Regions from separate parts of the Serratia fonticola genome, predicted to be linked through region 3. Evidence: predicted binding sites of a transcription regulator. Region 3 holds the regulator's gene; each other region holds the start of a gene.
What was found. Region 3 encodes CRP, which controls carbon source genes, mostly activating them, when cyclic AMP is high. Its sites were predicted from a motif close to ATGTGANNNNNNTCACAT; they were not measured.
Positions count from the first base shown of each region.

Region 1 (4,460 bases), 2.5 Mb from region 3:
CGGCCGCATAGTTTTGCGCCTGGCCCTGCTGCTCCAGCTTTTTGACGTCGTTATCATTAATTCGCGAGACATACCCCACCACGTGCGCCAACTGTGCCCCGTAAGGATATTGCCGCTGCTGGTAGGTATCGATGGTCACACCGTCAAAGCGATACTGGTTTACCGCAAAACGAGCCACCTCGGTTTCACTAAGCCCGGTCTTGAGGGTAACGGGCTTATAGCGACTATTGTGGTGCATATCATCACGAAAGGCGGCGATGTCATCCGGCGTCAGATCAACAATGGGCGTCAGGTTTTGCAGCAGCCCTGCCATATCGGCAATCTTGCTGGGGGTCACTTCAATCTGATACAGCTGTATGTTGCGCACCAGCGGGATGCCGTTGCGATCGAAGATCAGGCCACGATGAGGGGCGATGGGCAACATTTTGATGTCGTTCTGATTAGAGCGCGTCTGGTAAAACGCATGCTGTTTGATCTGCAACTGATACAGGTTGAAAACCAGCAAGCCAAAACAGGCGACGACCAGCACCATCGCCACGCAGGCACGGCGAATGAACAACGTTTCTTCGGCGGGATGGTCACGGAAAGGATCTTTTAATTGGGCCATGCGTGGGGTCTTACCTGCCTGACTGATTGCTAAAAAGGGTGCGAAAAGCCGGCAAGCATAGCGTTAATAGCCCTGGCGCCACATTAAAAGGTTGCTAATGATTTGGCATAAATGTTTCAACATATTGGAATGTTGCTGTGATTTGTCAGACAGGCCATAACGACTATTGAGACGCCAATTATTCCAATGCTACAATGTGACGCAGATCACACTAACAACCTAAACCACCGTCTATCCAATGCGCATTCTGCCCCAAGGTCTGATACCTGGAGCCGGCTGCGGCATTTGTAGCAAAGGATCACCTCCGATGAGTACCATAGCCACTGGCTTTATTATGATGCGCTGGGAATTGCTGAGCGCAGTGATGATGTTTCTGGCCAGCCAACTGAATGTGGTGTGCCGTAAGGCCAGCCGTAACGGCATGGCGTTTGTGTTCAGCAGCCTGGGGCTGTTCACTAGCTGCTGGTTTGTGATGGGGCTGATGGGCATGTCCTTCAACCTGGCTGGCATTATGCAGTTCTGGGCGTCATTCAAGGACGTTTTCATTGATGTCATGAGCCAAAACCCGACCGCCTTCCCCCTGCCATAACCACCGTTCCTGGCACCATCCGCCGATGGTGCTGCGCCATAGGTAGCCAGTAGGTTATGGGTTAGCCCGCATCCAGGGCGTTAAAGTCACGCCGACCAGCAAACCTTCCGGGCTTAGCAGACGGGTGACGCTCTGGCCCCACGGCTCCAGACGGTTGGCTACCAGCAGTTGATAGCCCTGATCCAGCAGCGTTTGGGTGGCCTTCGCCATATCTGCCACGTCAAACTCCATCCACGCCTGCGGCACCGGTAAATCTTGTGGCCATTGATCCTGACCAAAGCAGGATTGGGCAGCCTGCGCCAAAGGCCACAGCGCAAAGTGCTTCACGCCGTTCAAGGCATCGTGCTCGGTCAGCAGATAGTCCTCATTCCCTTCCATTGGCTTTAGCGGCAACCCCAGCGCTTGCTGATAAAACGCAGCACTTTGGCTGGTGTTTTGGGTGATCGGGCCAAAACCCGCGACAAAAAGTACCTCAACACCACAAAATGGTTGTTCCATATCCTTTCTCCTCAGGGATTAACGGCTTTGCTGCCGCAGCCATATCGGCGTATGGCCATAGAATGCCTTGAAACGGTGGCTGAAATGGCTGGCCGAGCTAAAGCCGCAATCCAGCGCAATCTGGGTTAGCGGCATCAGCGTGTTGCGCAGTAATTTCTCCGCCTGTTGCAAACGCACCTGCATCACATACTGATGCGGTGCCTGCCCGGTGCTGTGTTTAAACATGCGGGCAAAATGAAACTCACTCAATTCCGCCTGAGCGGCCAGATCGGCCAGCACCAGCGGTTGATCGAGATGGTGATAAATAAACTCTTGTACCCGCTTAAGCACGGCCGGTGCCAGCCCACCACGCACGCTAGGCAGCCGCCATTGCAACTGGGTGTAGCGCTGAAGCATATGCGACATCAACAGCGTGGAGGCGCTGCTCAGTGCCAGCTGGTTGGCGGTGTCTTGCCAATTGTGATTAAGTAAAAACTGGCGATACAGCAACGTGATCTGCGGATCTTCCGCAAACGACAGCGGCTCTACGTTGATGGACGCCGGGCTGCGATCCCAAGTCTGCTCCACCAAATGGCGCAAATGCTGGTCGGTACAATACAGATGAACAAAGGAGAGATTGCTGCGGACATCCCAGGTGGATTCGTAATGACGCGGCATGATGCAAAAACGATCCGGGCCGCCGCCGTTCTGCCACCCCCCGGGCACCTTCTGATAGCACTCATAACCATCCGCCACGTACAGGCTGAGGGTGTGGTGATCGGCACTTTCCTGGGTGATACGGTCGTTGCAGTTGGACCAGGCCGCCAGTTGCACGCCAGAGCCCAGTTGCACGCTGTTGTGCAACCGGGCTTTATGTTGGTGCAGTGTTTCAAATGCCAGGTATGCCATAGCTGCCCTATTCCTGTGATCCAAGCCGTCTCAGTTTAAAGAGTGATGGCGCGGGATACCAGTTGCCACCGGGCGCTTTTAACAAAAAAAGCGCAAGAATATGCAATTGGCCGCAAAAGGCTGAAAGCGTTACGGCGCTGAAAGATGAATACTCCCGTCATCATTCACAGGAGAATTTATGAATACGCTGTTGTATCTTGCCGTGGTGCTGATTTGGGGCACCACCTGGATTGCGATTACCCTGCAACAAGGCACGGTGGCGATCCCCGTTTCGATCGGTTACCGCTTCCTGCTGGCTGCCGCAGTGATGTGGCTGGCCATGCTGGTGCTACGCCGTCTGCGGGCCATTAGCCTGCGGGACCACTTGTTCTGCATGTTGCAGGGCTGCTGTGTGTTTGGCTTTAACTTTTACTGTTTCTACCTGGCGGCGGCCTATATCAGCAGCGGGCTGGAATCGGTGATTTTCTCGATGGCGGTGTTGTTCAACGCGGTTAACAGCATGATTTTCTTCCGCCAACGCCCCAGCCCCAACCTGCTTCCTGCAGCGCTGTTAGGCATGATCGGCATCGTGGCACTGTTTTGGCAGGATCTGATGGCGACCCAGATGGCGCCAGAATTGCTTAAAGGGATCGGGTTAAGCGCCCTGGGCACCTACGGTTTTTCGCTGGGGAATATGCTCAGCACTCGCCACCAACGCCGTGGGCTGGATATGCTTTCCACCAACACCTACGCCATGAGCTACGGCGCACTGCTGATGTTTGCCATCGCACTGGCACAGGGCGCTTCATTGCAGCTCGAATTCACCACTCGCTATCTGGGATCGTTGTTCTATCTGGCGATCTTTGGCTCGGTGATCGCCTTTGCCGCCTATTTCACCCTGTTAGGCCGCATCGGTTCGGGCGCCGCTGCCTACAGCACCTTGCTGTTCCCATTGGTGGCGCTGACAATCTCCACTCTGTATGAGGGTTACCAGTGGCATCTGAATGCGGTGATTGGCCTGTGCCTGATCCTGTTGGGTAACCTGGTGATGTTCTCCAAGCCGGGGATGTTCAATCTATATCGATGGAAACGTGGGTTTCAGTGACGGTATTAAAGATAAGCGTGGAGATACCGTTGCCCACTTAAGATAATCCACAAAAATCATTGAGGTGTGATGTAAACCACCTCAATGATTGCCCCACTATCACGAAAGATTACAGCCCATTGCAGTAGGATTCGTATTGACCTTGTTTACTCATGCATATTAATGGCTTATTAGGTCGACAAATTCCATTCCCGGCTGGCCCACTGGCTTTTGGGTTTCCTGCAGCATCATATAATGCGCCCACGGCAACCCCTGCGGCTAGTCCAATTGCCGGCCCTAATGGGCCAGCCAAACCCGTTCCGAATGCCGTGCCAGCGATTGTGGCTCCGCCAACGGCAACCTCTCTACCTGCTTGTTCCCAGTTTACATTTCCTGCACCTGAAACCAAATTAATTTCATCAAAGCTTAAGACTTTCATTTAAAAACTCCTGTTACTTGATAATAAATAAACATCACGATTGCTATGCCAGTAGAAATAGCCAAGGACTGAAATAACGGAGACGCGTTAAAGCTTCTCGCAATAGAACCTATGGCCACCCCAAGAAAAACACAAAAAAAGATAAATAGAATGTTTTTCATTAACCCCCCTAAAATGTAAGTAATGAACTTTTTTAAAATTACAATATTGATTTCAATAAATCATAAAAACAAGAGAGATTGTTCAGGCATTATAAAAATGCCTGAAGGTGCTAAGGTTTGTGATATAACCTACCAACTCATTTCTCAAATGATGTCATCACAGAATAACCATCCGGAAGTTGATAATGACTATCATTCTAAATTATTTTATCAAG
Region 1 covers NZ_CP011254.1:4,826,921-4,831,380, forward strand. Annotated here, with positions in the region: gene mrdA (penicillin-binding protein 2) at 1-607, opposite strand, end outside; gene WN53_RS21360 (YjcB family protein) at 915-1,196, shown strand; gene WN53_RS21365 (VOC family protein) at 1,251-1,694, opposite strand; gene WN53_RS21370 (helix-turn-helix domain-containing protein) at 1,713-2,582, opposite strand; gene WN53_RS21375 (DMT family transporter) at 2,761-3,666, shown strand; gene WN53_RS21380 (colicin V family bacteriocin) at 3,776-4,084, opposite strand.
Region 1: WN53_RS21360 (YjcB family protein) is a predicted target of CRP. The motif match lies at 802-819, and genes of this name have one in related genera.

Region 2 (4,460 bases), 1.0 Mb from region 3:
GACCCGTATCGTTGATTTTGGTGCCTTCGTGGCCATCGGCGGCGGTAAAGAAGGCCTGGTGCACATCTCTCAAATCGCCGACAAGCGCGTTGAGAAAGTGACCGACTATCTGCAGATGGGTCAGGAAGTACCGGTTAAGGTACTGGAAGTTGATCGCCAGGGCCGTGTGCGTCTGAGCATCAAAGAAGCTACAGCGCCAGAATCCGCTGCGGCTCCAGCACCAGAAGCAGAATAACTGTATCAACAGTTTTACAGCTCCCTGCCGTAGGGCAGGGGCTGTTCTTATCACGTGGGTAGGATACTCGCGTATTAGCAAGCGGAGGACAGGACGTTCATCCAATGTTTGTCTTCGGGAGTGGGAAATGAAGCCTTTCTTGCGCTGGTGTTACGTTGCGACAGCACTATTGCTGGCAGGATGCAGCAACCATGATTGGCGTAAAGACGAAGTTCTGGCTATTCCGTTGCAGCCCACGCTGCAGCAGGAAGTGATCCTGGCGCGCATGGAACAAATACTTGCCAGCCGGGCATTAACGGACGATGAGCGAGCACAGCTTTTATATGAGCGCGGTGTGCTGTATGATAGTCTGGGTTTACGTGCTCTAGCGCGCAATGACTTTTCACAAGCGCTAGCGATACGTCCTGATATGCCAGAAGTTTTCAACTACCTGGGCATTTACTTAACGCAGGCAGGCAATTTTGATGCTGCCTATGAAGCGTTTGATTCTGTACTAGAGCTTGATCCAACTTACAATTACGCGCGTTTAAACCGGGGCATCGCACTGTATTATGGCGGCCGCTTCCCGTTGGCGCAGGATGATCTGCAGGCGTTTTATCAAGACGACCCAAACGATCCCTTCCGTTCGCTGTGGCTTTATCTGGTGGAGAGAGAAATCGATCCCAAGATGGCTACCGTATCGCTCCAGCAGCGTTATGACAAATCGGACAGAGGGCAATGGGGATGGAATATTGTCGAATTCTACCTGGGCAAAATCAGCGAAAAAACGCTGATGGAACGCCTCAAGGCAGATGCAACGGATAACACTTCGCTCGCTGAGCATCTCAGTGAAACTGACTTCTATTTAGGTAAGCACTACCTAAGTCTGGGGGACAAGGACACCGCTTCGGCGCTGTTCAAACTGACGGTGGCTAACAACGTTCATAACTTTGTTGAGCACCGCTATGCATTGTTGGAATTGGCGCTGTTGGGCCAAGAACAAGACGACCTATCGGAATCGGACCAGCAATAGCTGACGGACACTTATCAGCCTGATTTACATTGGTTTTTTGACCAAAGTAATCGCCTTAACGGGCGAGGGCTTTTTTGTCTGTTTTATAATCTAATTTGAGCCGGTTCACACTTTTCAATGAAAATGACTGAAAATTTTCTCGACGAGTTATGTAGACTGGCTGCCATTATTAATGAGGCACGTGTACATGACTACTGAGCTTGAAACCTCTTTTGCTGACCTGGGGCTGTCTGCTCCGATCATTGCTGCCCTGACCGATCTGGGCTACGAAAAACCATCACCGATCCAGGCTGAGTGTATTCCTCACCTGTTGAACGGTCGCGACGTGCTGGGCATGGCGCAGACCGGTAGTGGTAAAACTGCGGCGTTCTCGCTGCCCCTGCTGCACAACCTCGATGCAGCCCTGAAAGCACCACAAATCCTGGTACTGGCTCCAACCCGCGAACTGGCGGTTCAGGTTGCTGAAGCCATGACCGATTTCTCCAAGCACATGCATGGCGTTAACGTGGTGGCCCTGTACGGTGGCCAACGTTATGACGTGCAGCTGCGCGCTCTGCGTCAGGGCCCGCAAATCGTAGTAGGGACCCCGGGCCGTCTGCTGGACCACCTGAAACGTGGCACCCTGAACCTGTCTGGCCTGAAAGGCCTGGTTCTGGACGAAGCCGACGAAATGCTGCGCATGGGCTTTATCGAAGACGTAGAAACCATCATGGCGGAGATCCCGGCTGAACATCAGACCGCGCTGTTCTCTGCGACCATGCCGGAAGCGATCCGTCGTATTACCCGTCGCTTCATGAAAGATCCACAGGAAGTGCGCATTCAGTCCAGCATCACCACTCGCCCGGACATTAGCCAGAGCTACTGGACCGTGCAGGGCATGCGTAAAAACGAAGCGCTGGTGCGTTTCCTGGAAGCTGAAGATTTTGATGCGGCGATCATCTTCGTACGTACCAAAAATGCGACCCTGGAAGTGGCCGAAGCGCTGGAGCGCAGCGGTTACAACAGCGCCGCACTGAACGGTGATATGAACCAGGCGCTGCGTGAGCAAACCCTGGAACGTCTGAAAAGTGGCCGTCTGGATATTCTGATCGCCACCGACGTTGCCGCTCGTGGTCTGGACGTTGAGCGTATCAGCCTGGTAGTAAACTATGACATCCCTATGGATTCAGAGTCTTACGTTCACCGTATCGGCCGTACCGGTCGTGCTGGTCGTGCTGGCCGCGCGCTGCTGTTCGTAGAAAACCGCGAACGCCGCCTGCTGCGCAACATCGAACGCACCATGAAGCTGACCATCCCTGAAGTTGAGCTGCCAAACGCAGATCTGCTGGGTGAGCGCCGCTTGGCCAAGTTTGCCGCTAAAGTTCAGCAGCAGCTGGAAAGCAGCGATCTGGATATGTACCGTGCGCTGCTGGCTAAGCTGCAGCCGGGTGAAGATCTGGATATGGAAACGCTGGCCGCTGCACTGCTGAAGATGGCGCAGGGCGAACGTCCTCTGATCCTGCCACCAGATCCAGTGTTCAAACCGCGTCAACGTCGTGAGTTCAACGACCGTGATGATCGCGGTGGCGAGCGTAGCAACGACCGTCGTCGTGATGCACGTCCAGACAGCCGTGATGGCGGCGCTGAGCGTCCACGTCGCGAACGTCGTGACGTTGGTGAAATGCAGCTGTACCGCATTGAAGTTGGCCGTGATGACGGCGTGGAAGTTCGTCATATCGTTGGCGCGATCGCTAACGAAGGTGACATCAGCAGCCGTTACATCGGTAACATCAAGCTGTTTGCTTCCCACTCCACCATCGAGCTGCCAAAAGGCATGCCGGGCGAGATCCTGAATCACTTTACTCGCACTCGCATTCTGAACAAGCCGATGAACATGCAATTGCTGGGCGATGCGCAGCCGCATGAACGTCGTGAGCGTCCTGCCGGTGGTAACGGTGGTGAGCGTCGTGGCGGTGCCCGTCCATTCAACGGCGAGCGTCGCGAAGGTGCACCAGCACCACGCCGTTCTTTCGGTGAGCGTCGTGAAGGCGGTAATGCTGCCGGTGGCGAACGCCGTGGCGGTAACTTCAACCGTGACAAGCCAGCACCACGCCGTGACGATGCAGCAGCTCCTGCCGCACCACGTCGCCGTTTCGGTGATGCATAATTGCTGACAACCCCTTACGGGTTAACAGCGTAGGGGCGCCGCATGCAGCGCCCTGACATTGATACGTTGTCAGTATGATCAAACCAGTCTTCGGACTGGTTTTTTTTTGCCTGGCATCTCAGTTAATACCGCTAAAGGGCGTATCATTCGCAAGGTTTATCTTACGGATGCACAGGAGCTGCCGTGAACTGGCAACAATTCAAATCTCAATACCTGGTGCGCTTTTGGGCGCCCCTACCGGCGGTGATTGCCGCCGGGATCCTCTCGACCTACTATTTCGGCATGACCGGCACCTTCTGGGCGGTTACCGGCGAATTTACCCGCTGGGGCGGCCATATCTTGCAGTGGTTGGGTTTCCACCCCGAGCAGTGGGGCTATTTTAAGGTGATCGGCCTACAGGGCACACCACTCGACCGTATCGATGGGCGCATGATTATCGGCATGTTTGCGGGGTGCATCGCCGCCGCGCTGTGGGCCAACAACATCAAATTACGTATGCCGCAGCACCGCATCCGCATTGCACAGGCGTTGCTGGGCGGCATTATTGCCGGTTTTGGCGCGCGTTTGGCGATGGGGTGTAACCTGGCGGCCTTCTTTACCGGTATTCCACAGTTCTCTTTACATGCCTGGTTTTTTGCCCTGGCAACGGCGGCTGGTTCTTACTTCGGTGCCAAATTTACCTTGCTGCCGATGTTCCGTATTCCGGTCAAGCTGCAAAGAGTGAAAGCGGCCTCACCGTTGACGCAAAAACCTGAGCAGGCACGCCGTCGTTTCCGTTTGGGTATGGTGGTTTTCTGCCTCACGGTGGCCTGGTCATTATGGACGCTGTTTGATGCGCCGAAACTTGGCATCGCCATGCTGTTTGGTATCGGTTTTGGTCTGCTGATTGAACGGGCACAGATCTGCTTTACCTCGGCGTTCCGCGATCTGTGGATCACTGGCCGTACGCATATGGCCAAGGCCATTATTATCGGCATGGCGGTCAGCGCCATCGGCATCTTCAGCTATGTGCAACTGGGCGTCTCGCCGAAGATCATGTGGGCCGGGCCCAACGCGGTACTAGGCGG
Region 2 covers NZ_CP011254.1:2,386,879-2,391,338, forward strand. Annotated here, with positions in the region: gene pnp (polyribonucleotide nucleotidyltransferase) at 1-235, shown strand, start outside; gene nlpI (lipoprotein NlpI) at 363-1,247, shown strand; gene yrbN (protein YrbN) at 1,371-1,445, shown strand; gene WN53_RS10635 (DEAD/DEAH family ATP-dependent RNA helicase) at 1,435-3,393, shown strand; gene yedE (selenium metabolism membrane protein YedE/FdhT) at 3,577-4,460, shown strand, end outside.
Region 2: yrbN (protein YrbN) is a predicted target of CRP. The motif match lies at 1,341-1,358, and genes of this name have one in related genera.

Region 3 (4,460 bases):
TTGAACAGCATGCCCAGGCTGCTGCCTGCCGCAAGAATGACCCCCAGCCTGGCGGCGTTGCGCAGGGCGTTGGATTTAAACGACAGATAGCTCACCACCGCAGGCCAAAACGGCAACCGTGACTGGTTGGCCATCAGATTGCGGCGGTACAGTGGGTGCTGGGTACGCAGCAGGCGCGCGATGCGGCTGAAGTGGTAATAGCAGAACTGGCCAACCGGGTTATCGGCGTGCTGTGAGGCTACTTTTTCCAGCGCCGCCAGCTCATTCTTCATACTGAAACGCGCAGAGTGCCGATGATAGAGAATATCGTCGGCCACCACCCGCAGGCGCGTGGCGATCACCTGGGCGTTGCGGCGGATAATCGCTTCGGCCTGGCTTTGCTCCACCAGTTTTTGCACTTCTTCCGGCAGATGCAGGCTGACGGTGATGTGCTCCTGCAAATCGAGCGCCACCTGAAACGTACGTTGCAGGCGCTTTTGCTCCAGGTTATTGGCATGGGGCAGGAAATTCAGCTGTTGGTATAGCAGACTGATCAGATCCATTACTTTCTGCTGGCGTTGCAACAGCGGCGGCAGGGCAGTTTCTGGATCGGTATGCTGCGTCAGTAATGAGTATTTGGCTTCAAAATAGTCGGCCAGCTGCATATACAACTGGCTTAGGGATTCGCGCATCGGCTGCTCTTTCCACAGCTTGAACCAGGCCCAGGTAAACAGCCCGTACCAGGCGGTGCCGACGATATACAGTAAAGGGGCGTGCCAGATTGGCACGGTACCTACCATGCTGAGGGAAAAGATGGCGGCAACCAGTGCGGCTGGCAGCAGGCGTGCATGCAGCGGGCTGATTTCTCCGCTGACGCCGAGCAACAGCGCCATTCCCAGCATCAGCAAGGGTAGTGGTAGATCCCACAGTAGGGCTTGTTGCAGCAGAAGGCTGCTGAGTGCGAACAGGGAGCCGCCTACAACCAGGCGTTTGAAAAAGCGTTTGTGTGGCGTATCCAGCCCGGCAATGTTGCAGCAGGCGGGCACCAACGAGAACAGCATGCCGAGTTGCAGGTTGCCAATCAACAAACCAAACGCCACCGGCAGGCACAACACCAGCGTTTGCCGCAGTGCGTAGTTGACTTCCGGGTGGTAGATCAGGCGGCGCCACATGGTTGGCTATTCAGTAGGTAAAGAAACGGCGCATTGCTGCACCGTTTCCCTGGGGATTAACGCGTACCGTACACGACAATGGTTTTGCCGTGCGCGGAGATCAGGTTTTGATCTTCGAGCATTTTCAAAATACGACCGACGGTTTCACGTGAGCAACCGACGATTTGGCCAATTTCCTGGCGGGTGATTTTGATCTGCATACCGTCTGGGTGAGTCATGGCATCAGGTTGTTTTGCCAGGTTCAGCAAGGTCTGTGCAATGCGGCCGGTAACGTCAAGGAAGGCGAGGTTACCCACTTTCTCTGAGGTGACTTGCAGGCGGTTAGCCATCTGTGCGGACAGGCGCATCAGGATATCCGGGTTAACCTGGATCAGTTGGCGGAATTTCTTGTAGGAAATTTCAGCCACTTCACAGGCAGTTTTGGCCCGTACCCAGGCGCTACGCTCCTGGCCTTCTTCAAATAATCCAAGCTCGCCGATGAAATCCCCCTGGTTAAGGTAGGACAGGATCATCTCTTTGCCTTCTTCATCTTTAATCAGCACCGCAACGGAGCCTTTGACGATGTAGTAAAGCGTTTCGGCCTTTTCACCTTGGTGAATCAGCGTACTCTTCGATGGATATTTGTGGATATGGCAATGAGACAGGAACCATTCGAGAGTCGGGTCTGTTTGCGGTTTGCCGAGAACCATTCGCTGTTATCCTCTGTTGTTATCGCTGCCTTGTATCACAGGGGTCAGAGTTCCCTGTAAAACGTGCTTATAGCCCGGTGTTTTAATTGTGGCTATCAACAGGTTTTGAGGCGTGTTATAGAAATACGCTTGTGCTCTAGCATATTAACTTGCAGGGAGAGCTGCAAGCTACATTCTGTTAACAAACCAATATAGGGGCCTTTCCTTGGACGTATCCCTGAAATCGGTGACCTGGAAAGAGTTATTGCGGCTCTGTTTGTAGCACAGAGTGAGGCGGGTGTCTTGTGTTGTCTCGCTTCAGCATGATTAGCATCAGGTTACGTTGCCAGAATGTATGCGAAAGCGTACCCTGTTTTTAAGAAATTAACCGGAGTGTGTAACATGCAGGCAAGAGTTAAGTGGGTAGAAGGACTGACATTCCTGGGTGAGTCTGCGTCCGGCCACCAGGTTTTGATGGATGGCAACGCGGGCGATAAAGCGCCAAGCCCGATGGAAATGGTGTTGATGTCCGTCGGCGGCTGTAGCGCCATCGATGTGGTGTCGATCCTGCAAAAAGGGCGTAACGATGTGCGTGACTGCGAGGTAAAACTGACCTCCGAGCGTCGTGAAGAAGCGCCACGTCTGTTTACCCATATCAATCTGCATTTTATTGTCACCGGCAAAGGGCTGACCGATAAGATTGTAGAGCGCGCGGTGGATCTTTCCGCCGAGAAATACTGCTCCGTCTCCTTGATGTTGGGTAAAGCCGCCAGCATCACCCACAGCTTCGAAATCCGCGAAGTGGCCTGATCCTACCAAGGGTAGCGCAGGCAGTGGGCACGCAATAAATCAAGAAATCGCCGTGCCGTCACGGTTAGCGGCGATTTCTGTGAATACAGCACGCAGTATTGAGCCTGCGGCAGCGTGTCGATAGGCAATGCCACCAGCCGATGCTGCAAATGGAACGGTGCACTCATCGCCCGCGCCACGATAGTCAAATAATCCGCCTCCAACACCATATTCAAGCCACAGGTCACCGAGTCCGAGCGAATGGGCGAACGACTCAATTGCTGATAGAAGGTGCCTAACACCGCGCGCAACTGCTGGTAATACCCCATATCGGTTTCCGGTAATAACCACTTGGCCTCACGCAGCTCGTCCAGCGAGGTGGCCTGCGCCAGTGGGTGCCCCTGGCGTGCGATAATGCAAAAAGAGGCGTTGAACAGCGGTTCACGCACCAGATCCTCCAGAGGCAGTTCCGGGCTGACGGTACCCACGGCAAAATCCAGGCGGCCTTCGCGCAATGCTGGCAGCAGCGTAGAAAGCTGCGCCTCGCGGATCAGGAGATTGGCCTGCGGAAACGGCTGTTTGAAGGCTTCGACCAGCTCCGGTAATACCGTGAGGGCGAGTAGCGAAGAGCAGCCGATGGCGACGTTGCCTTGTGAATGCTGATTCAACTGCTGGATCTCGTCGGCGGCGCGCTGCAATTCCTCCAGGATCAACTGCATTCGCAGGGCGAAGGCGCGGCCGGTTTCGGTCAGCGTCATTCCCTGACTGCTGCGATTGATCAACTGGGTTTCCAGGATCTGTTCCAGTTCACGGATGGTGCGGCTCACCGCCGGTTGAGATTGCTCCAGCGCGCGCGCCGCCCCGCGAATACTGCCACTGCGGATCACCTGCTGGAAGACTTTCAACTGCTGTAACTTCGGTAAATAGCGCATTCCCCACCCTATCAATAAAAAGCATCACCCCTTACAAAATTGTATCTTATGCCGCCCGGCAAAAGGCGATAATTTCAGCATGTTATTGTAAGTGACTGTTATTAAAACTATAAAGTGACCTGGATCACATTATTATACTACGCCCGCCACGCTGGTGGGCAGCCTGGGTGATAACTTAAAGGAATATCGGCGATGAAAAATCGTTCGCTAATGATTTTTTTGCTGTTTGTGGGCTATGTCGTGGTGTACATCGATAAAACCGTGATGGGTTTTGCGCTGTTACCTATCGAACGCGAGTTCAATCTACAGCCGGAACAGCTGGGCTACATTACCGGGATGTTTTTCCTGGCGTATTCCCTGTTCCAGATACCGGCGGGCTGGCTCAATGACCGCTTTGGTTTTAAGAAAGTGCTGTGCAGTTCGTTACTGCTGCTGGGGGGATTTGCCCTGTGCTTCGGCATTCTGGGGTTCGGCCTGGGCCTGCTGGTGACGTTCCGCTTCCTGTCGGGTATTGGCCACTCCGGCTATCCGTGTTCCTGTGCCAAGGCGGTAGTGGCGAATTTCCCACTGGAACAGCGCACCTTCGCGCAGTCCATTCTGCTGTCTTCCGCCGGGTTGGCGATGACCGTCGGTCCACTGGTCGCGGTCTACTGCCTGGATCACATCGGCTGGCGTGGGTCGTTCTCTGCACTTGGCCTGTTGGCATTCGTGATTGCCGCCTGCATCTTGTGGCTGGTTCCCAATCCGCCACAGGCAGCACCCGCCAAAGCTGGGGCAGCCGCTGCCAACTATAAGGCCCTGCTGAAAAACCCCATCGTGCTGCTGCTGTTTGTGGCGATTTTCTGTATCAACATCCCGTCGTACGGCCTGATGGCCTGGCTACCGAAATTTCTGGTACAGCAGCGCGGAATGCCGATTGA
Region 3 covers NZ_CP011254.1:1,353,934-1,358,393, reverse strand. Annotated here, with positions in the region: gene WN53_RS06055 (YccS/YhfK family putative transporter) at 1-1,151, opposite strand, end outside; gene crp (cAMP-activated global transcriptional regulator CRP) at 1,208-1,840, opposite strand; gene WN53_RS06045 (OsmC family protein) at 2,222-2,629, shown strand; gene WN53_RS06040 (LysR substrate-binding domain-containing protein) at 2,632-3,540, opposite strand; gene WN53_RS06035 (MFS transporter) at 3,733-4,460, shown strand, end outside.